One region of the Actinoplanes sp. NPDC048796 genome, then DNA from elsewhere that is predicted to be linked to it. Evidence: predicted binding sites of a transcription regulator. Region 1 holds the regulator's gene; the other holds the start of a gene.

What was found. The regulator HrcA, encoded in region 1, represses chaperone genes, less so after heat shock. The targets are predictions, from matches to a motif close to GGTTNGCACNCTCNNNNNGAGNGTGCNAACC.
Region 2: a site for HrcA is predicted at 5,968-5,998, ahead of AB0C26_RS14265 (FmdB family zinc ribbon protein). Genes of this name have one in related genera too.

The regions. Positions count from the first base shown of each region.
Region 1 is NZ_JBEZGO010000006.1:62,066-71,335, reverse strand. Features, by position in the region: gene AB0C26_RS24705 (hypothetical protein) at 1-52, opposite strand, end outside; gene AB0C26_RS24700 (extradiol ring-cleavage dioxygenase) at 49-912, opposite strand; gene AB0C26_RS24695 (citryl-CoA lyase) at 915-1,694, opposite strand; gene AB0C26_RS24690 (CoA transferase) at 1,679-2,800, opposite strand; gene AB0C26_RS24685 (amidohydrolase family protein) at 2,980-4,416, shown strand; gene AB0C26_RS24680 (IclR family transcriptional regulator C-terminal domain-containing protein) at 4,420-5,280, shown strand; gene AB0C26_RS24675 (hypothetical protein) at 5,647-5,955, shown strand; gene dnaJ (molecular chaperone DnaJ) at 6,214-7,356, opposite strand; gene hrcA (heat-inducible transcriptional repressor HrcA) at 7,374-8,396, opposite strand; gene AB0C26_RS24660 (DUF4870 domain-containing protein) at 8,550-9,104, shown strand; gene hemW (radical SAM family heme chaperone HemW) at 9,138-9,270, opposite strand, start outside.
Region 2 is NZ_JBEZGO010000003.1:115,653-124,922, forward strand. Features, by position in the region: gene AB0C26_RS14235 (hypothetical protein) at 1-290, opposite strand, end outside; gene AB0C26_RS14240 (GNAT family protein) at 425-1,057, opposite strand; gene glp (gephyrin-like molybdotransferase Glp) at 1,054-2,361, opposite strand; gene AB0C26_RS14250 (UTP--glucose-1-phosphate uridylyltransferase) at 2,358-3,272, opposite strand; gene AB0C26_RS14255 (diguanylate cyclase) at 3,321-5,240, opposite strand; gene AB0C26_RS14260 (5-formyltetrahydrofolate cyclo-ligase) at 5,322-5,909, shown strand; gene AB0C26_RS14265 (FmdB family zinc ribbon protein) at 6,020-6,376, shown strand; gene AB0C26_RS14270 (hypothetical protein) at 7,339-7,605, shown strand; gene AB0C26_RS14275 (hypothetical protein) at 7,678-7,854, opposite strand; gene AB0C26_RS14280 (translation initiation factor 2) at 7,919-8,251, shown strand; gene AB0C26_RS14285 (DUF2231 domain-containing protein) at 8,262-8,735, opposite strand; gene AB0C26_RS14290 (Fur family transcriptional regulator) at 8,898-9,270, shown strand, end outside.

The DNA.
Region 1 (9,270 bases):
CGGGGTCGCGATCCACTGTGTACAAAAACTTGTTCAGCAGGTATTTGCTCACGCCGGAACTCCGTTCGGATACCAGGTGAAGTACGCCTCCATGGTGTGGAACAGGTCGAGCGTGTCGACGTGATGGGCTTTCGCCCCCGCCCCGGCCACGCCCATCATCAGCATGAAGTCCATGAAGCCATGGGTGGCGTTGCCCGGCGAGTGCAGGCTGTCCAGCGTCACCTCGCGCAGGCAGTTGTCGAGGTCGCCGGAGGCGATCCACTCGACCGCCCGCCGGTCGAATTCCGGGTCGGGGCCGTGCGGCCCGAACTGCCGCGGGCCACCCAGCTCGAGCGACAGATGCCCGGTGCCGATGATCGCGACCCGCAGGTCGGACGGCCACTGCTCGACGATCTGCCGGATCGTCTCGCCCAGCTTCACGAAGCGCGAGGGTTGCGGCAGCGGCGGCGCGAAGATGTTGGTGTAGATCGGCACGATCGGCAGGTCGGCCTCGGGCCGCAGCGTGATGATCGGGCACGTGATGCTGTGGTCGATGCGCAGCTCGTTGCTGAACGCCAGGTCGAATCCGGCGTCCAGGCCGGCCCGCAGCACATGCGCCGACAGATCCTCCTGGCCCTTGAGCAGCATCCGCGGCAGGCCGAACTCGCGTTCCTCGTTGTACCAGTTCGCGTCGTAGAAGGGCGCCTTGCCGACCAGGAACTGCGGCATGTTGTCCAGCCAGAGCTGGTGGAAGTGGTCGGAGCCGACCATGACCAGCACGTCCGGGTTGGCCCGGGTGAGGGTCTCGCGGAATGCCAGGATCTTGCGGGTCCACTCGTCGGCGAAGGGCGGCCTGTCCTCCCCCGTCGCCGTGCTGGCCCGGTAGTAGAACGGGTGGTGGGTGGAGGCGATGACCGCGACGATGCTGGCCATAGTCAATCCTCTCGGGGTTCGTAGACGGCGTTGCGGTCGACGGTTTTGTAGATCTCCATGCCGAGCGGCCGGCGGCGTTCCTCGGCGAGATGCCCGAGCAGGCCGGCCGCCCGGGCCAGCAGGGCGAAGCCCCGCAACAGCTCGGTGGGCAGCCCCAGGTCGGCGAGGGCGGCGCCGCACACCCCGGCGCCGTTGAGCGGCAGCTTGCGCCCGAGCACCTGCGGATGGACCCGCCCGATGGCCTCGAACAGGCGCAGATGCGGCCCGCGCAGTCCCTCCTGCTCGGCGATCGCGATCAGCACGGGCGTACGCGGATCCTCGTCCTTGTGCACCGGGTGGCCGAGCCCCGGAACGAAGCGACCGTCCTGTTTGGCGCGGCGCACCGCCTCGAGCGCGATGACGTCGTAGTCGCGCTCGGTCCCGGCCTCGATCAGGGTGTCGGCGAGGAAGCGCCCGCAGTCCTCGGTGACCCCGAGGAACCGGGAACCGCCGCCGAGGAGCCCGGCGGCCAGGGCGCCCTGCAACGATTCCGGCGCGGAGAGGTACGTCAGGCGGGCGGCGATCGCGGTCGGGGTGAAGCCGTGATCGGCCAGCGCCACGAGCACCGCCTCGAAGACCCGCACCTCGCCCGGGGTGGGCCGGCGCCCGGCGACCAGCCAGTAGGCCAGCTCACCGAAGCCGACCTTGCCCATCAGATCGGCGGCGAGATCCTGTCCCAGCAGCGAGATGCTGGTCGGCGTCGACGTGCCGATGCCGGTCGGGAAGCTCAGCTCCTCAGCCACTTGCGGATCTCCTCGCCGTGCTCGTCCAGACCGGGCGGCGGCAGCTCGTACCGTGCCGGAGTGCCGGAAAACGTGATGGGGTTACGGACGCCGGGCACGTCGCCGACGGTGACGACGGGGTCGAGCCCGAGCTCCTCGGCCAGGGCCACTCCGCCGTCGATCGTGTTGATCGGCGCGCACGGCACGCCGGCCGCGATCAGGTCGCGGAACCACTCGTCCTTGGTTCGGGTCGTCAGCCGCTCGACGAGCAGCGGGCGCAGTTCGGCACGGTTGGCCGTACGGTCCTGGTTGCGGCCGAACCGCGGGTCGGACGGCAGGTCGGGCAGGCCCAGCACCTGGCACAGCTTGCGGAACTGCCCGTCGTTGCCGGCGATGACGATCAGCTCGCCGTCGGCGGTGGGCAACGGCTCGTACGGGAAAAGGCTGGGGTGGGCGTTGCCCATCCGGTAGGGCACCGTGCCGCCCGCGACGTAACCGCTGGAGTGGTTGACCAGGCCGGAGAGCGCCGAGCTGAGCAGGTTGACCTCGACGTGCTGACCGCGCCCGCTCTCGCCGCGGTGGTGCAAAGCGGCGAGGATGCCGATGTTGGCGTGCATGCCGGCCATCACGTCGAAGACCGAGATGCCGGCCCGGTAAGCCGGCCCGTCGGGGTCGCCGGTGAGGCTCATCAGGCCGGAAATCGCCTGGATCATCAGGTCGTACCCGGGCAGGTCGGCGCCGGCGCCGGACCCGAAGCCGCTGATGCTCGCGTAGACGATCGCCGGGTTGGCCGCGGCGACCGACTCGTAGTCGAGGCCGAAGCGGGCGAGGCCACCCGGGCGGAAGTTCTGGATCATGACGTCGGCCCGACGGGCGAGCTCACGCGCCGCGGCCAGGTCGCCGGGATCCTTGAGGTCGAGGGCGATCGAGCGCTTGTTGCGGTTGATGCCCAGGTAGTACGTCGAGACGCCGTCGCGGGTGGGCGGCATCCACGTGCGGGTGTCGTCGCCGCCCGGTCCCTCCACTTTGATCACCTGCGCGCCGAGGTCGGCCAGCAGCATCGTCGCGTACGGCCCGGCGAGGATCCGCGAGAAGTCCGCCACCAGCAAGCCGTTCAATGGTCCCATCAATCCCAACCGCCGTTCTACGGACACATGTCCGCCGGACCAGCCTCGACCAAGATCTGCATGCTGTCAACGCCCTGTTGATCTGCTCGAAACAAACCATTGACACCGCGAAGAGGGCGGGAGAAGACTGGCGCGAACTCGTTGTCCGCTTGACGGACGAGCGTCCGAGAGGAGCTGCGATGAGCACGAACAGCCGGCCGACCATCCTGCGTAACGGCCTGGTCCTGACCATGGACGACTCACACACCGTTCTTTCCGGGGCCGACGTGCTCGTGGTCGACGGCCGGATAGCCGAGGTCGGCACCGGCCTCACCGCGCCCGAGGGCGCCCTCGAGATCGACGCCACCGGCGGCGTGATCATGCCGGGCATGATCGACACCCATCGGCACATGTGGCAGACCGCCATGCGCGGCTACGGGGCCGACTGGACCCTCACGCAGTACTTCGTCTGGTACTACCTGGAATCGGGCAAGCTGTTCCGCCCCGAGGACATCCACGCCGGCAACCTGCTGGCCGCGATCGAGGCGATCGACGCCGGCGTCACCACCACCGTGGACTGGTCACACGGCCTGCAGACCGCCGATCACGCCGACGCCGCGGTCGACGCGCTCGAGGCCGTGCCCGGCCGGTTCGTCCTGGCCTACGGCAACATCCAGCAGGGACCGTGGGAGTGGGCGACCTCCGGCGCCTTCCGCGACTTCTACCGCCGGCGGGTCGACGGCGGCAAGCTCGCCGGGTTCCAGATGGCCTTCGACGTCACCGGCGACCCGGCCTTCCCGGAGAAGGCGGCCTTCGAGGTCGCCCGCGAGCTCGGCGTCGCCGTCACCACGCACGCCGGAGTCTGGGGCGCCACCAACGACGACGGCATCCGGCTCATGCACGAGAACGGATTCATGGGTCCCAGCAACGTGTACGTGCATGCCGCCACCCTCACCCACGACTCGTACAACCGGATCGCCGCCACCGGCGGCTCCGTCTCGGTCTCCACCGAGAGCGAGCAGAGCGCCGGTCAGGGCTACCCACCCACCTTCCAGCTGCGCCACCACGACATCCCGGTCTCGCTGTCGATGGACACCAGCGTCTGGTGGAGCGGTGACCTGTTCTCCGCGATGCGCACCACGCTCGGGGCCGACCGCTCGCGTGAGCACCTGGAGGCGCACTCCAAGCAGGAGACCGTGACACACGCCCACCTGCGGGCCGAGCATGTCGTCGAGTGGGCGACCCGGGGCGGCGCCCGCGCGCTCGGCCTGGACTCCCAGCTCGGCGCGCTCACGCCGGGACGGCAGGCCGACATCGTACTGATCAAGAACGACGCGTCACCCGTGATGTTCCCGGTCCTGCACCCGTACGGGCACGTCGCCTTCCAGGCGCAGCGCGGCGACGTGCACACCGTGCTGGTCGGCGGCCGGGTCGTGAAGCAGGACGGCCGGCTCGTCGACGTCGACCTGGCCGCCGCCCGGGCCAAGGTCGAGGCGACCGTCGACTACCTGCGCGAGACGATGGGTGAACAGGCCTGGCGGCGCGGGATGAACCCCGACGTGCCCGAGACGGCGATCCGTGAGAACCCGTACCAGTACACCGAGTGGGACGCCGGATCGGCGCAGTGGAAGCATTAGGAGATGACCGACACCGGAAGGGGCACGGGGCCTGACTTCATCGAGGCCCTCGCGCGCGGCCTTGATGTCCTGCGTTCCTTCCGTCCGGGCCAGCCGTCGATGACGCTGAGCGACATCGCGGCCGAGACCGGCCTGGCCCGGCCTACGGTGCGTCGCATTCTGCTCACGTTGGAGGCGCTCGGCTACGCGCGCAGTGAGGGCCGCGGCTTCGCGCTGACCCCGCGGGTGCTCGAGCTGGGCATGGCGTACGTCAACTCGCTGAACCTGTGGGAGGTGGCCCGGCCGCACATGGAGGAGCTGGTCGGCATCACCGGCGAGTCGACCTCGATGGCGCAGCTCGACGGCTGCGACATCGTCTACGTGGCCCGGGTGGCGGTACCCAAGATCGTGACGTTGGCGGTCTCGATCGGCACCCGGTTCCCGGCCCCCGCGACGTCGATGGGCAAGGTGCTGCTCGCCGCGAAGGAGCCCCGGGTGGTGCCCGAGATCCTGGCCGAGCACTCCCGGTCGGGCATCGTCGCGCGGTACCGGCCCACGCTCGACGTCTTCATGACGGCGCTCCTGGAGGTGCGGGCTCGCGGCTGGGCGCTCGCCGACCAGGACCTGGCGCCCGGGATCAGGTCCGTCGCCACGGGCGTGCGCGACGGCAACGGCCAGGTCATCGCGGCGATCAACGTGACCGTGCACGCGGCCGAGACGTCGGTCGAGACCCTGGTCCAGAAACACCTGCCCCACCTGCTGCGCACCGCCGCCGACATCAGCGCCGACTACGCCCGCCTGGCCGCCGTCCCCACCACGACGGTCGCCGCCGCCGCCATGACCGACGCCGCCTCCGCCACGATGGACGCCGCTTCCCACTACTGACGCCACCTCCACCGCGACGGCGCCGCCCCCACACCACGACCGGCGCCCGTCCCTACACGACGACCGGCGCCGCCCACACCACGACAGGCGCCCGTCCCTACACGACGACCGGCGCCGCCCGCGCCACGACAGGCGCCCGTGCCCACGTCACCACCCGTCCCGCCCCGTCACGACGGGCGCCGTACCGACGTCCCCACCCGTCCCGCCCCGTCACGACGGATGCCGTCGCGCAATGACCGGGGACGTCCGCGCCGGGATCGAGGGCTGCGCCCGGGCGTTGGCGTTTGGGCCGGTCGCGCTTCCAGACTGTGCTAACGGCCGCTTGGGGCGGGCCATCGGCGGGTATGAGTGAATTTCATGAAGGTGGTGTCTGAGCTCTTCGAACCCGAGCCGCCACGCTGGGGCCTCCGGGGTGATCCATGGGTGTGGCGGGCGATGGCCGAGCGGCTCGCCACGACCTATCTACCGCCGTCCCTCAGTGAGGTCGAGCGGCTGCTCTACGCCGAGTTCGACCGCCTGGTCAGCGTCAACCTGGCCTCCGAGACCACCGCGTGGGTGGTCCGTGAGGAGTTCGCCCACGGTGGGCCGTCCAGCGGAGCCGTCCACCTGGACATCTGGCGAGCGGAGCTCATCCCCCTGCTCCTCGACCGAGCCAGCAGCCGAGTAGGCGGCTGACCGAAGGACCACGACCGAGCCAGCAGCCGAGTAGGCGGCTGACCGAAGGACCACGACCGAGCCAGCAGCCGAGTAGGCGGCTGACCGAAGCGCCACGACCGGGCTAGGGGTTTGAGCGCGACCACTCACGCACGTCGCCCGGGTGGGGTGAGCGTTCTGGGCGCGCAGCGCCCTGCTCGCCCCGCCCGGGCCCTCGGCGGGAGCAGCGATCTGTACGCCCCACCCCGCTACGACATCCTGCCTTTGACCTGGAAAGGCTCAGTGGCCGTTGAAGGCGTCTCGCATGCGGCTGAAGAAGCCGCCCTGCTTGCTGAGCTCGGCCACGTCCTCGCCTCGGGTCTTGGCGAAGTCGCGCAGCATGCGTTCCTGGTCGGCGGTCAGCTTGGTCGGGGTCTTGACGTCGAGGTGGACGAACAGGTCGCCCCGGCCCTGGCCCCTCAGGTGGGGCACGCCCTTGCCGCGGATGCGCAGCGTGCTGGCCGGCTGGGTGCCGGATTTGACCTCGATGGCCTCTTCGCTGTCCAGCGTCTTGATCGTCAGGCGGGTGCCCAGCGCGGCCGCGGTCATCGGCAGCGTCACCCGGCAGTGCAGGTCGTCGCCCTTGCGGGAGTAGACGTCGTGCGGGCGCTCGTGGATCTCCACGTACAGGTCGCCGGGGGTGCCGCCGCCGGGGCCGACCTCGCCCTGCTGGGCCAGGCGGATGCGCATGCCGTCCTCGACGCCGGCCGGGATCTTCACCGTCAGCGAGCGGCGGGTGCGCACCCGGCCGTCGCCGGCGCAGGTCGGGCACGGGTGCGGGATGACCGTGCCGTGGCCCTGGCAGGTGGCGCAGGGGCGCGACGAGACCACCTGGCCGAGGAAGGTGCGCTGCACGCTCTGCACCTCGCCGCGGCCACCGCACGTCTCGCAGGTCGCCAGGTGGGTGCCCGGCGCCGTGCCCGCGCCCGAGCACTGGGTGCACAGCACCGCCGTGTCGACGGTGATCGGCGCCTCGACGCCGAAGGCCGTCTCGTTCAGGTCCAGCTCGAGCCGCAGGATCGCGTCCGCTCCGGGCCGGGTGCGGGGGCGTGGGCCGCGGCCGCCGCCGCCCGCCGCCGAGCCGAAGAAGGCATCCATGATGTCCTGGAAGCCGACGAACGGGCCGCCGGCCCCGCCGGGTCCGCCGGGACCCATGCCGCCGCCGGGCGCGAGCGGGTCGCCGCCCAGGTCGACGATCTGGCGTTTCTGGTCGTCGGACAGGACCTCGTACGCCGCGTTGATGTCCTTGAACTTCTCATGCGCTTCCGGGTCCGGGTTGACGTCCGGATGGTACTGCCGAGCCAGTTTGCGGTAGGCGCGCTTGATCTCGTCGTCGGTGGCTTCCCGGCTCACGCCGAGAATGCCGTAGTAGTCCTTGGCCACGGGCTCCGCAATCCTCGTCAATTTTGTGCTAGAAGGTCGCCCACGTAGCGTGCCACCGCGCGCACGGTCGCGATGGTGCCGGGGTAGTCCATCCGGGTGGGGCCGAGCACACCGAGCCCACCGACGATCGTCGCACCGGGGCCGTACCCCGTGCTGACCACGGACGCCGACCGCAGGTTGTCGATCTCGTTCTCGTCGCCGATCCGGACCCGCGTGGTGCTCGGTTCCAGGTCGCCGATCAACTTCAGCAGGATGACCTCTTCCTCGAGGGCTTCGAGGACCGGGCGGAGGGTGCCTTGGAAGTCCAGCACCCCACCTCTTGTCAGGTTAGCCGTACCCGCCAACGCGAGGCGTTCCTCACTGCGCTCGACCAAGGTCTCGAGGAGCACCGAGGCCAGGCACGCCATCGTGGCCCGGCTTTCCGGCGCGCAGTCGTCGACCAGGCCCTGCACCAGCGGTGGGGTGTCGGCGAGTTTCTTGCCGGCGAGCTTCTCGTTGACGCGGCGGCGCAGGTCGGTGACGTCCTCGGGCGGCACCGGGCCGGGCAGCTCGACCAGCCGCTGCTCGACGCGGCCGGTGTCGGCGATCATCACCAGCATGAGGCGCGTGGTGGAGATCGGCACCAGCTCGAGGTGACGCACCGAGGAGCGGGCCAGCGACGGGTACTGCACGACCGCGACCTGGCGGGTGAGCTGGGCGAGCAGGCGCACCGTGCGGTGCACGACGTCGTCCAGGTCGACGGCGCCGATCAGGAACCGCTCGATGGCTCGCCGCTCGGCCGGGCTCAGCGCCTTGACCTTGGAGAGGCGGTCGACGAACAGCCGGTAGCCGGCGTCGGTGGGCACCCGGCCGGCGCTGGTGTGCGGCTGCCGGATGTAGCCCTCCTCCTCCAGCACCGCCATGTCGTTGCGCACAGTGGCCGGGGAGACGCCCAGCTGGTGGCGCTCGACCAGTGCCTTGCTGCCGACGGGCTCCTGGGTCTCGACGTAGTCCTCGACGATCGCCCGAAGCACTTCGAGCTTGCGGTCATCGAGACTCATATGACCCCTCCCCCACTGCTTTGGCACTCCGGATGACAGAGTGCCAGTCTACGTCGCCGCGGACGGCAGCGCGATGATCGAGTGCGGATGAATAGACAGGGCATCAGCATGTCGCCCTCGACCGCATTGAAGTGCGGCCCTACCGTGTCAGCCATGACTGAACCGCCTCGTCCGCCTGGTGAACCGAACCCGAATGACCCCACCAGGCCGTTCAACCCTTATGCGGCTAACGACCCGACTTCCGGATCGACACCGCCGCCGTACACCCCGCCGCCGGGTTACGGCCCGCCGCCCGGATATCAGCCGCCCCCGCCGGGCTACCAGCCGCCTCCCCCGGGTTACCAGCAGGGATACGGCGGTGCTCCCACGCAGGACGACCGCACGTGGATCCTGGTCGCCCACTTCGGCGGGGCCGCGGGCGCGTTCCTCGGCGGTGGCCTCTCCGGCTGGATCGCGCCGCTGATCTCGCTGCTGGCCAAGGGCAACCTGTCGCCGTCGGTGCGCGCCGAGTCGGTGAAGGCGCTCAACTTCCAGATCACCTGGGCGATCGTCACCCTGATCGGCTGGGTGACGTCCTGCATCGTCATCGGCTTCATCATCATTCCGGTGGCCGCGCTGATCGCCATCATCTTCGGCATCATCGCCGGTGTGAAGGCGAGCAACAACGAGCCGTACGACTATCCGATGTCGTTGAAGCTCATCAAGTAGCCGAGCCGGGCACGGGGGCCCGGCGTTCCACAGTCAGACGACGTCGCGAATCACGGCGTCGGCCAGCAACCGGCCACGCAGGGTCAGTTCCAGACGCCCTTTCTCGTACGCCCGGGCGTCAAGCAAGCCGTTGGCCAGGGCCTGCTTGGCGCCGACCTGGTCGACC
Region 2 (9,270 bases), on a different contig from region 1:
CGGCGGGCCGGCGGGCGCCGGACCGGGCGGCGGCCCGGCTTGACCAGGCGCAGCTTGGGTTTCTGGGGCGAAGAGGACGGCGAGACCGTAACCGAGACCAGCCGGCCCGGGTTGATCGGTCGGCGTCCGGGCACGGTGCGGCGACGGCGGTGGCGCTGGAGCACCCTCGCCGTCGACGACGCCCGCTCCGCGGCCAGTCGCTCGGTGGCGTCGTACCGGCGCACGAGCGCGGGCGCGAGGGCGAGCAGACCGGCCGCGGTGAGGACGGCGAGGAGCACCGAGGTCGGCACCCTCACCCCTCCCGTCAGCTACGGGCGGTCCGCTTTACAACTCCCGGCCACGGACCGCAAGACCCAATCTCCCCGAGGCTACGGGCGCGAGCTGCGGAAATGGTCACGGCGCGCCGGGCGTGTCAGGGGCCTCCTCAGGCGCGCACGCGGCGCCAGCGGGCCAGCAGACCGCCCTCGGCGGCCACTTCCTCGCTGGTCAGGGCATATCCGAGATGGTCTCGCCAGCTGCCGTCGATGTGCATGTAGCGCTCATGGTAGGCCTCCTCGCGGAAGCCGAGCTTTTCGACGACGCGGCGGGAGGGCTTGTTCTCCGGCCGGATGTTGACCTCGATGCGGTGCAGTCCGCCGGGGCCGAAGGCGTGGTCGACCGCGAGGGCCAGCGCGGTCGGGATGACGCCGCGGCCGGCGACGCGGTGGTCGACCCAGTAGCCGGCGTAGGCCGAGCTGAACGCCCGCCGGACGATGTTGCCGAGGTTGAGGTGGCCGACCAGGCTTTCCCGGCCGTTCTCCTGCAGGCAGACCGCGAACGGCATGCTCTCACCGCGCCGGGCCGAGCGTTTCATGTCCTGGTAGACGTAGCCGAAGGCGCGCGCCGAGTTCATCTCGGCCCACGGGCCGGGCGGGGCGGACTCCCAGGGCGCCAGCCACTTCTGGTTGGCCGTGCGCACTTCGGACCAGGCGCGGCCGTCGCTGCGCTTGTAGGGGCGCAGCACGACGGGTCCGTCCGCCAGGACGGCAGGCCATCCGGGCGTGGACCCCAGCATCATCGCCTCCGGTCGAGGAGCAACACGTCCACGGTCGAGCCGGCGGCCGCCGTGGTGACGCGCTCACCGAGGACCAGCAGGCCGTTGGCCTCGGCAAGGCCGGAGAGAGTGTACGGCCCACCGGCCAGTGGCTGCACCGTGTGTCCCCCGCCGCGCCGTTCGGTGACGAACGCGGGGCGGAACTCGCGCAGGCCACCGGGCGAGGAGATGGTCTCCAGCAGGTGGGCCTTGACGCTCGGGCGGAACACCGGCTCGGCCCCCGCCAGCAGCTGAATCACCGGGTGGGCCAGCACTTCGAAGCCGATCAGGGCGGAGCCGGGCTCGCCCGGCAGGCAGATCACCGGCACCTCCTCGCCGCCGACCGTGCCGAAGCCGAGGGTGCTGCCGGGGCAGAGGGCCACGTCGGTGAACTCGACGGCGCCGCGGCCGGGATCGCGGCGGGAGAGCACCCGGCGCAGCATGTCGCCCGGGCCGGTGCCGGTCCCGCCGGTGGTGATGATCAGGTCGGCCCGCAGGGTCTGGTCTTCCAGGAGGCCGCGGAGGCCTTCCGGGTCGTCGTCACAGATGCCGATGCGGTACGCCAGGGCGCCGGCCTCGACCGCGGCGGCGGTCAGCGCGTGCGAGTTCGCGTCGACGATCTGCCCGGGCTGGCTGGGGCGGCCCACGTCGACCAGTTCGTCGCCGGTGGCCACGACCACCACGCGGGGGCTGGGCCGGACGACGACGTGCCCGATGCCGGAGGCGGCGAACGTCGCCACCATGGCCGGGGTGACGTACGCGCCCTTGGGGGCGAGCACCTGGCCGACGGCGATCTCGTCGCCGGCCCGGCGTACACCCGAGCCCCTTTTCGGCGCGTGCAGGATCTCCACGGCGGCCATGCCCTGGTCGGTCCAGTGCACCGGCACCACCACGTCGGCGCCGATCGGCAGCGGCGCGCCGGCCGCCACCGAGAAACACGTGCCCGGGGAGAGCCGGACCGGGCGCCAGCTGGACGCGCCGAGGTCGCCGACCACGTTGAGCCGGACCGGCCGGCCCTCGACCCGGCCGAAGGAGGAGGGGTGCGAGCCGACCCGGCCCGCGCCGCTGAGGTCTTCCCAGCGCGCCGCGTACCCGTCGATCGCCGCCTGGTCGAACGCCGGGTACGGGTGCGGCGCCAGCACGTCGGTGGCCAGGGTGTTGCCGTGTGCCTGGGTGAGGTCGAGGTCGAGCGGAGGCAGCGGCCGGAGCCTGCGCAGCACGCTGCCCAGGTATTCGGCGAGAGGCTTCAGCTCGTTGGCGGCCGCCTCGGCATCGGCCGTGGCCGTCATCCCCTCGCACCGCCGGCGACGAACTCGGCCAGCCAGCTCCGGAACTCCTCGCCCAGGTCGTCGCGCTTGGCCGCCAGCATGACGACCGTCTGGAGGTAGCCGAGCGGCATGCCGGTGTCGTACCGGTGGCCGCGGTAGACGATGCCGTGCACCGGGGTGCCGTCGGCCAGCAGCTGGGCCATGGCGTCGGTCAGCTGGATCTCGCCGCCGCTGCCGGGCTTGGTGTCGGCGATCGCCTCGAAGATCGAGGCGGGCAGGACGTAGCGGCCGAGGACGGCCAGGTTGCTGGGCGCCTCGTCCGGCGCGGGCTTCTCGACCAGGCCGGTGATCCGTACGACGTCGTCGCCCTCGTCCGACGGCTGCACGGAGGCGATGCCGTACCGCGAAGTCTCTGAGGGTTTGACCTCGCCCAGGGCGAGCACGATGCCGCCGGTGCGGGCCTGCAGGTCGAGCATGGCGGGCAGGAGCGGCTTGTCCTCCTCCAGGAACTCGTCGCCCAGCAGGACGGCGAACGCGTTGTCGCCGACGTGCGAGGCGGCGGTGCCGACCGCGTGGCCGAGACCCAGCGGCTCGCCCTGACGGACGGTGTAGATGTCCGCGAGCTCACTCGTACGGCGTACGGCCGCAAGCCTCTCTTTGTCGCCCTTTTCCTCGAGACGCGCCTCGACGTCGGGCCGGCGGTCGAAATGGTCGACCATCGAGGTCTTGCCACGGCCGGTGACCAGCAGGACGTCGGTGATGCCGGCGGCGGCCGCCTCCTCCACGATGTACTGAAGGACGGGACGGTCGACGACGGGCAGCAATTCCTTGGGTACGGCCTTGGTGGCGGGCAGGAATCGCGTAGCCAGACCCGCCGCGGGGATGACAGCCTTCACCGCCCGGCGGCCGGACGCTTGCGCGTTCGAGGTCATCGAATCACCGCACCTTCAAGTCGATCGAGCCCGTGACATGCAGCGAGACTATCGGCCATGTCTGTGCCCCGGCGGCCGTGGCCCGGTCGGCACGGCCGTCTGGGGATCCAAGTTTCCTTCATGAACTGTGGGGGAAACCCGCGAATTGGTCACATCTGCGGCCTCGGCCAGGCGATACGTGTCCCGGCCGGCCCGCTTGGCGGCGTACAGGGCGGCGTCGGCCGCGGCCAGCACCTGCGGCGCGGCGGCGCCATGCTCGGGAAAGACGGCGACGCCGATCGACACGGTGACCGGGATGAGCATGTCGTCGGGTCGCAGGGGATCGATCGGCACGGGCCGGTCCCGCACGGCGGCGCCGAGGCGTTCGGCCACGATCGCCCCGCCGTACGCGTCGGTCTCCGGCAGCAGCACCACGAACTCCTCCCCGCCCTGCCGGAACGCCACGTCCACCTCGCGGAGCCCGATCCGGATGCGCCGGGCGAACTCGCTCAGCACCGCGTCGCCGGCCGCGTGCCCGTACGTGTCGTTCACGTCCTTGAAGTGGTCCAGGTCGAGCACGAGAACCGTGAGCATCCGCCCGAAGCGGCTGGCCCGCTCCACCTCCCGGCGCAACGATTCACGCAGGTAACGGTAATTCCACAGGCCGGTGAGCGGATCGGTCAACGAGAGCCGTTGCGCCTCCTCGTGCATCCGCACGTTGTGCACGGCCACCCCGGCCTGTCCGGCGAAGGTCCGCAGGGTGCTCAGGTCGGCGTCGTCGAAACAGTCACCGCCGACCCGGTCGTAGAGGGCGAGGACGCCGAGGGTGCCGGGTCCGTCCTCGGCGTCGGCGGGCGCGCGGATCGGCACGGCGACGTAGCTCAGGCAGGGCGGTTCGGCCGTGGCGAGCTCGCCCCGCCCGCGGCGTGACTCCCCGCTGGCGGCGACCCCGCCCAGCACACCCTCGCCGACCGGCAGGCGCTGCTTGGGCAGGTCGGCGTCGGGCAGGTCCCAGGTGCCGGCCAGGCCGACCCCGCACTGCGGGACGAGCTGCCCGCTCACCGGGTCGATGAGCAGGACGAGACCGGCCCGGGCGCCGGTGGCGGCGAGCGCCGTGCGCAGGATGACCTGCAGTATCCGCTGGAGGTCATGGGTGCTGGAAAGCGTCTCGCCGAGGATCGCCAGGTGCCCGCGGAGCTGGTCGCGGCTGGCGGTGAGGGCCTGGACGTAGGCCTGCAGCTCGCGGGTCATGCGGTTGAAGGTGGCGGCGAGCCGGCCGAGCTCGTCCGGGCGCGGGATCGGCACGCGGGTGTCCAGGTCGCCGTCGGCCACCCGGTCGGCGGCCCAGGCCAGGTCGCCGAGCGGGCGGGTGGTGGTGCGGGCGAGCCAGCGCGCGACCAGGACGGCGGCCAGGGCCGCGGCCAGCACGAGGGCCGGGAGTACGGCGTACAGGAAAGTGGGCCGGTTCGTCGGCACGGTGATCGTGAGCGGCAGGGGCTGGCCCGGCTCCGGAGCGACGCGCCGGGTCTGGCCGGTCTCGTTCGGGCCGGTCAGCGTCACGCGGGTGCGGCTGGCGGCGCTGAGCCGGTCGAGGAACATGCCGTCGACGGTCTGCGAGGCGGCGATGGTGGTGTCGCCGACGACCGACGCGGCGGTGAGGGCGCCGCGCCCGTTCGCCGAGCAGCTCGGCCCGGTGGTCTCCGGGGCGCCGATGTCGATGCCGGTGGCCAGACCGCGCGCGATCAGCTGGCCGGCCACCGCGGCCCGATCACTTTCGGGCACCACGGCCACGGCGTCGGCCGCCGTCTGAAGTTGCCGGCAGGCGGCGGAGACACTGGTACGCACGGTGGTCGCGGCCCGGTCGAGCCGCTCGGCCGTCCGATCCCGGTTCACCGTGGTGACGGTCAGGGCGACGAAGATGGACCCGAGCAGGACCGGACCGAGCACGACCACCAAAAAGGCTGTAGTGAGTCGGCCACGTAGCGTCACGCATCCTCCCGGAAGTGGCCCTCTTTGGAGCGATGCTGACATAGTGTGCACCGTTTGCCGCTTTTCAAAAGGGGGTGTTGCATGCCCGATTTAACCGGTGACGCGGAAGGATCTCGCGCCGCCAAGATCGCACTCCGCAGTCGCCTGCTCACCGCCCGGCGTCAGGCGCCCGCCTCGGCGGCCCCTCTTCTCCACGATCAAGTGCTTGCTTTGGTACGGCGTGAGCAACCGGCCACCATCGCCGCCTACGTCCCGATCGGCACGGAACCCGGCGGACCGGAACTGATCACCGCGCTGGCGGCGCACGCGCGCGTCCTGCTCCCGGTGCTGCTGCCGGACGGAGATCTGGACTGGGCCCTGCACTCCGGTTCGCTCGAACGGGGGCCACGCGGCCTCCTCGCGCCGACCGGCCCCCGGCTGGGCGTGGAAAGCATCCGGCAGGCCGACCTGGTACTGGTGCCCGCGCTGGCGGTGGATCGCCAGGGCCTGCGATTGGGGCGCGGCGGAGGGTCGTACGACCGGGCCCTGGCTCGCATCTCCCCGGGGCCGCTGATCGTGGCGCTGCTGCACGACGGCGAACTGCTGGACGAGGTGCCGGCGGAGCCGCACGATCGGCCGGTGCACGGGGTCATCACGCCACACGGTGGTCTATTCCTGACCCGGAAGTGACGTCCGCCCAACGCTCAACCCGCCGTTCGAGTGGACGAAATGACCTCCGATGGCGCAACATTGGCACTCGGAGTTGGCGAGTGCCAACAGCCGAAAGATCCGGAGGAGCCGTGCCTACCTACCAGTACGCCTGCACCGAATGCGGCCACCAGCTCGAGGCCGTGCAGTCGTTCTCCGACCCGGCTTTGACCGAGTGCCCCGACTGCGACGGCAAGCTGCGCAAGGTGTTCAACTCGGTCGGCATCGTCTTCAAGGGTTCGGGCTTCTACCGCAACGACTCCCGCTCCGGCAACGTGAGCGCCGAGAAGTCCTCCACCAGCAACGGCGAGGCCACGAAGAAGTCCGACACGCCGGCTTCCTCGAGCGACTCGTCCGCAAGCTCGACCTCGACCTCGTCGTCGTCATCTTCGACGTCGTCGTCCTCGTCTTCGTCTTCGACGACCACAAAGGCGCCCGCCGCCTCCTGAGTCTCATCCGGAATCGCGCCAGGCTCCCCCCTGGCGCGATTCCGCGTATCCACAGCACGGCCTTCCCGCCACGTGCCGGCGACCCTTCCCCGCCTAAGCCGGCGTCCTCGCCGCCTGGGCCGGCGTCCTCCCCGCCTGGGCCGGCGCCTTCCCCGCGGTGCCAGCGTCCTCCCCGCCCGTACCAGCGTCCTCCCCGCCCGTACCAGCGCCCTCCCCGCCTGGGCCGGCGCCCTCCCGCCCGTACCAGCGCCCTCCCCCGCCCGGGCCGGCGCCCTCCCGCCCGTACCAGCGTCCTTCCCGCCCGGCCGGCGCCCTTCCCGACTGGGCCGGCGCCCTCTTCCTCGCCGCGCCTTTCTCCGCTCAGCCACCTCCACGAGGCGCCCCTACCAAAATCAGCTGAGTTGTCGCTGGTTATCCACAACCTCGGGCTGTCCACAGGCTCGGAGCGAGCGATCTCTTCTCCCGCCTAACGTCTGTCCCGGCGCCGGACCACGACGCCAGGGCGAGCGAGAGGGGACAGGACGATGGCCGGACCGAGCAAGTCCCGGCTCGGCCGGGCCATCCCCCAGCCGCACGGGACCGCAAGCCGCGAAAGCGGCGAAGGGCGCCTCGATCCCGTGCGGCGGCGTCGGCCGGCTCGCGGCACGCTGCTACGCCTCGCGGCAGTCGCGGCCCTACTGACCCTCGCCGCCCTGGTGTCGTGGTCACCCCCACCGGCCTGCGCCCCACCCGGCAACGCAGTGGCCACCCGCCCACCCGCCGACGGCACCCACTCCTCCGGCGCCCCGCCGGGGGGCTCAGTCGACGCTGCGGCGGCGGGCTCAGACGGCGCCCCGCCGAACGGCTCAGACGGCGGCCCGCCGGGCACCTCTGGGGCCGGCCCGCCGGATGACCCGATCCCCGGGTCGGGGAACCCTGCCGCGGCGCCGGATAACCCAGGCTCGGGCACGGCTGGTGGCGCCGTGCCCTCCGGCACTGTCGGCGTTCCGATCCGGCTGGCCGATCCGACGGCGCTCTCGCTGGTCAAGCCGGGCAACCGGGTCGACCTGCTCCGCCTGGACGAGAAGGGCACCACCACCTCGGTGGCCGCCGCCGCTCTCGTCCTGACGGTCACAGGCGCCTCGGACCCTACGACGGGCGGCCTGCTGCTGGCCCTGGCCCCCGACGAGGCAGAACGCGCAGTCGCCACGCCGAACCACGGCTTTGCCGTACTCATTCGCCCCGGCTGACACGGTGGGCGGCCACGCCGAGGTGGGCCGGCGGGGCCTGCGAAGGCTCCTCCGGCCGCGGTGGGCGTGCGGTCACCAGTGGGGCGGGCGGTCCTCGAGCAGGCGCTCGTCGTTGTCGAAGGAGCGTTCGCCCCAGCCACGCTCGGTGTCGTCGCGGGTCTGGTCGGGGAGGACAGGCGCCTCCTCGGACTCGAAGTCGACCTCGCGTTCGCCGTCCAAGTCGCGCTCGGGCTCATCCAGGATGTCCACGCCTAAGAGGGTAGGCCCGCGCCCCTGCGGAAGTCTTCCCCCTTCGGCTGTACCGTCGGTGAACGTGAGCAGCCCCACCGGCGTCCCGGACGACTCTTACTGGCAGCGACCGGATCCTGACTCTCCCGTGCCCGGGCCGGCCCCCGAACCCTCCGGGACCGCCCCGAAACCGGAGGCGAGCTATCCCGGACCGCCGCGGCCCACCCCGCCGTCACCGCACTGGCGGCCGCCCACGATCTCCCAGCCGCCGCCCCCGCGCAGCATGCCCGGGCAGGACATGGACGCGCTCGACGAGTCGGAGGGCTCGGCCCGCACGGTGACCTACGGCGTCGGCCTGGTCGCGGGGGCCATCGCCCTGATCCTCATGTGCCTGCTCTGCGCCCGGGTCATCTTCTGAGGGGAGCGGGCTAGTAGGTGCCCCACACGGCGGTGGCGCCCGAGTCGCCCGTCTTGTAGACGTAGTAGCCGGAGATCAGGGCCAGGACGACCAGCACCACCGCGCTGACGGCCTCGCCGATCAGGGGCAGGCGGCCGGTTCGGCGCCACGTGAGGGCGACCACGACGAGGCTGGCGATACCCAGGGCCAGCGTGAACCAGAACGTACGCGAGCCGTAGCTCATGTGGTCGTCGAGAATCTCCTTGCCCCGGCCGCTCAGGCCCTGGCCGATCAGGCGGTCGTAGAGCTCCTCACCCGAGGCTTTCGCCACGAACGTCGAGACCGGCGCGGCCACCGCGAGCAGCGCCACCGCCCAGCCCAGCTTGGGACGCCACCGCGGCACCAGCGCGTAGGCGATGGCCCCCAGGGCCAGCAACGGAACGAACACCACCGCGGCATGCAGTACGAGCGCATGCACCGGCAGGCCGTTGATCTGGTCGAACACGACGCCTCCTCATCGAACGGGTCGGCCGACAGCTTAGAAGTATCTGACGGCGCAAATGTCCTCGTGTCCGCTTACGCCCATGGTCGGCTTCTGGTTCACCTCTCGCAGGTATTCCCGCGCACAATGGTTGGGGATTCAACCGATCCGTGCTGTCATTGACCGATGCCGAACGGTGAAGACCTGCTGCGCGACCACGGGCTGCGTGTCACCAAGCCGCGCCTGGCCGTGCTGGACATCCTCACCGGCGGCGGCCATCTCGAGGTCGAGGAGATCGCCAAACGGGCCCGCGTACGCCTCGACTCCGTCTCCACCCAGGCGATCTACGACGTGCTCGGCGCTCTCTCCCGCGCCGGCCTGGCCCGGCGGCTCGAGCCGGCCGGCAGCCCGGCCAAATACGAGGCCCGGGTGGGCGACAACCACCACCACATCGTCTGCCGGGGCTGTGGCGAGATCGCCGACGTCGACTGTGTGGTCGACGAGCGCCCCTGCCTCACCCCCGCCAGCAGCCACGGGTTCCAGCTGGACGAGGCCGAGG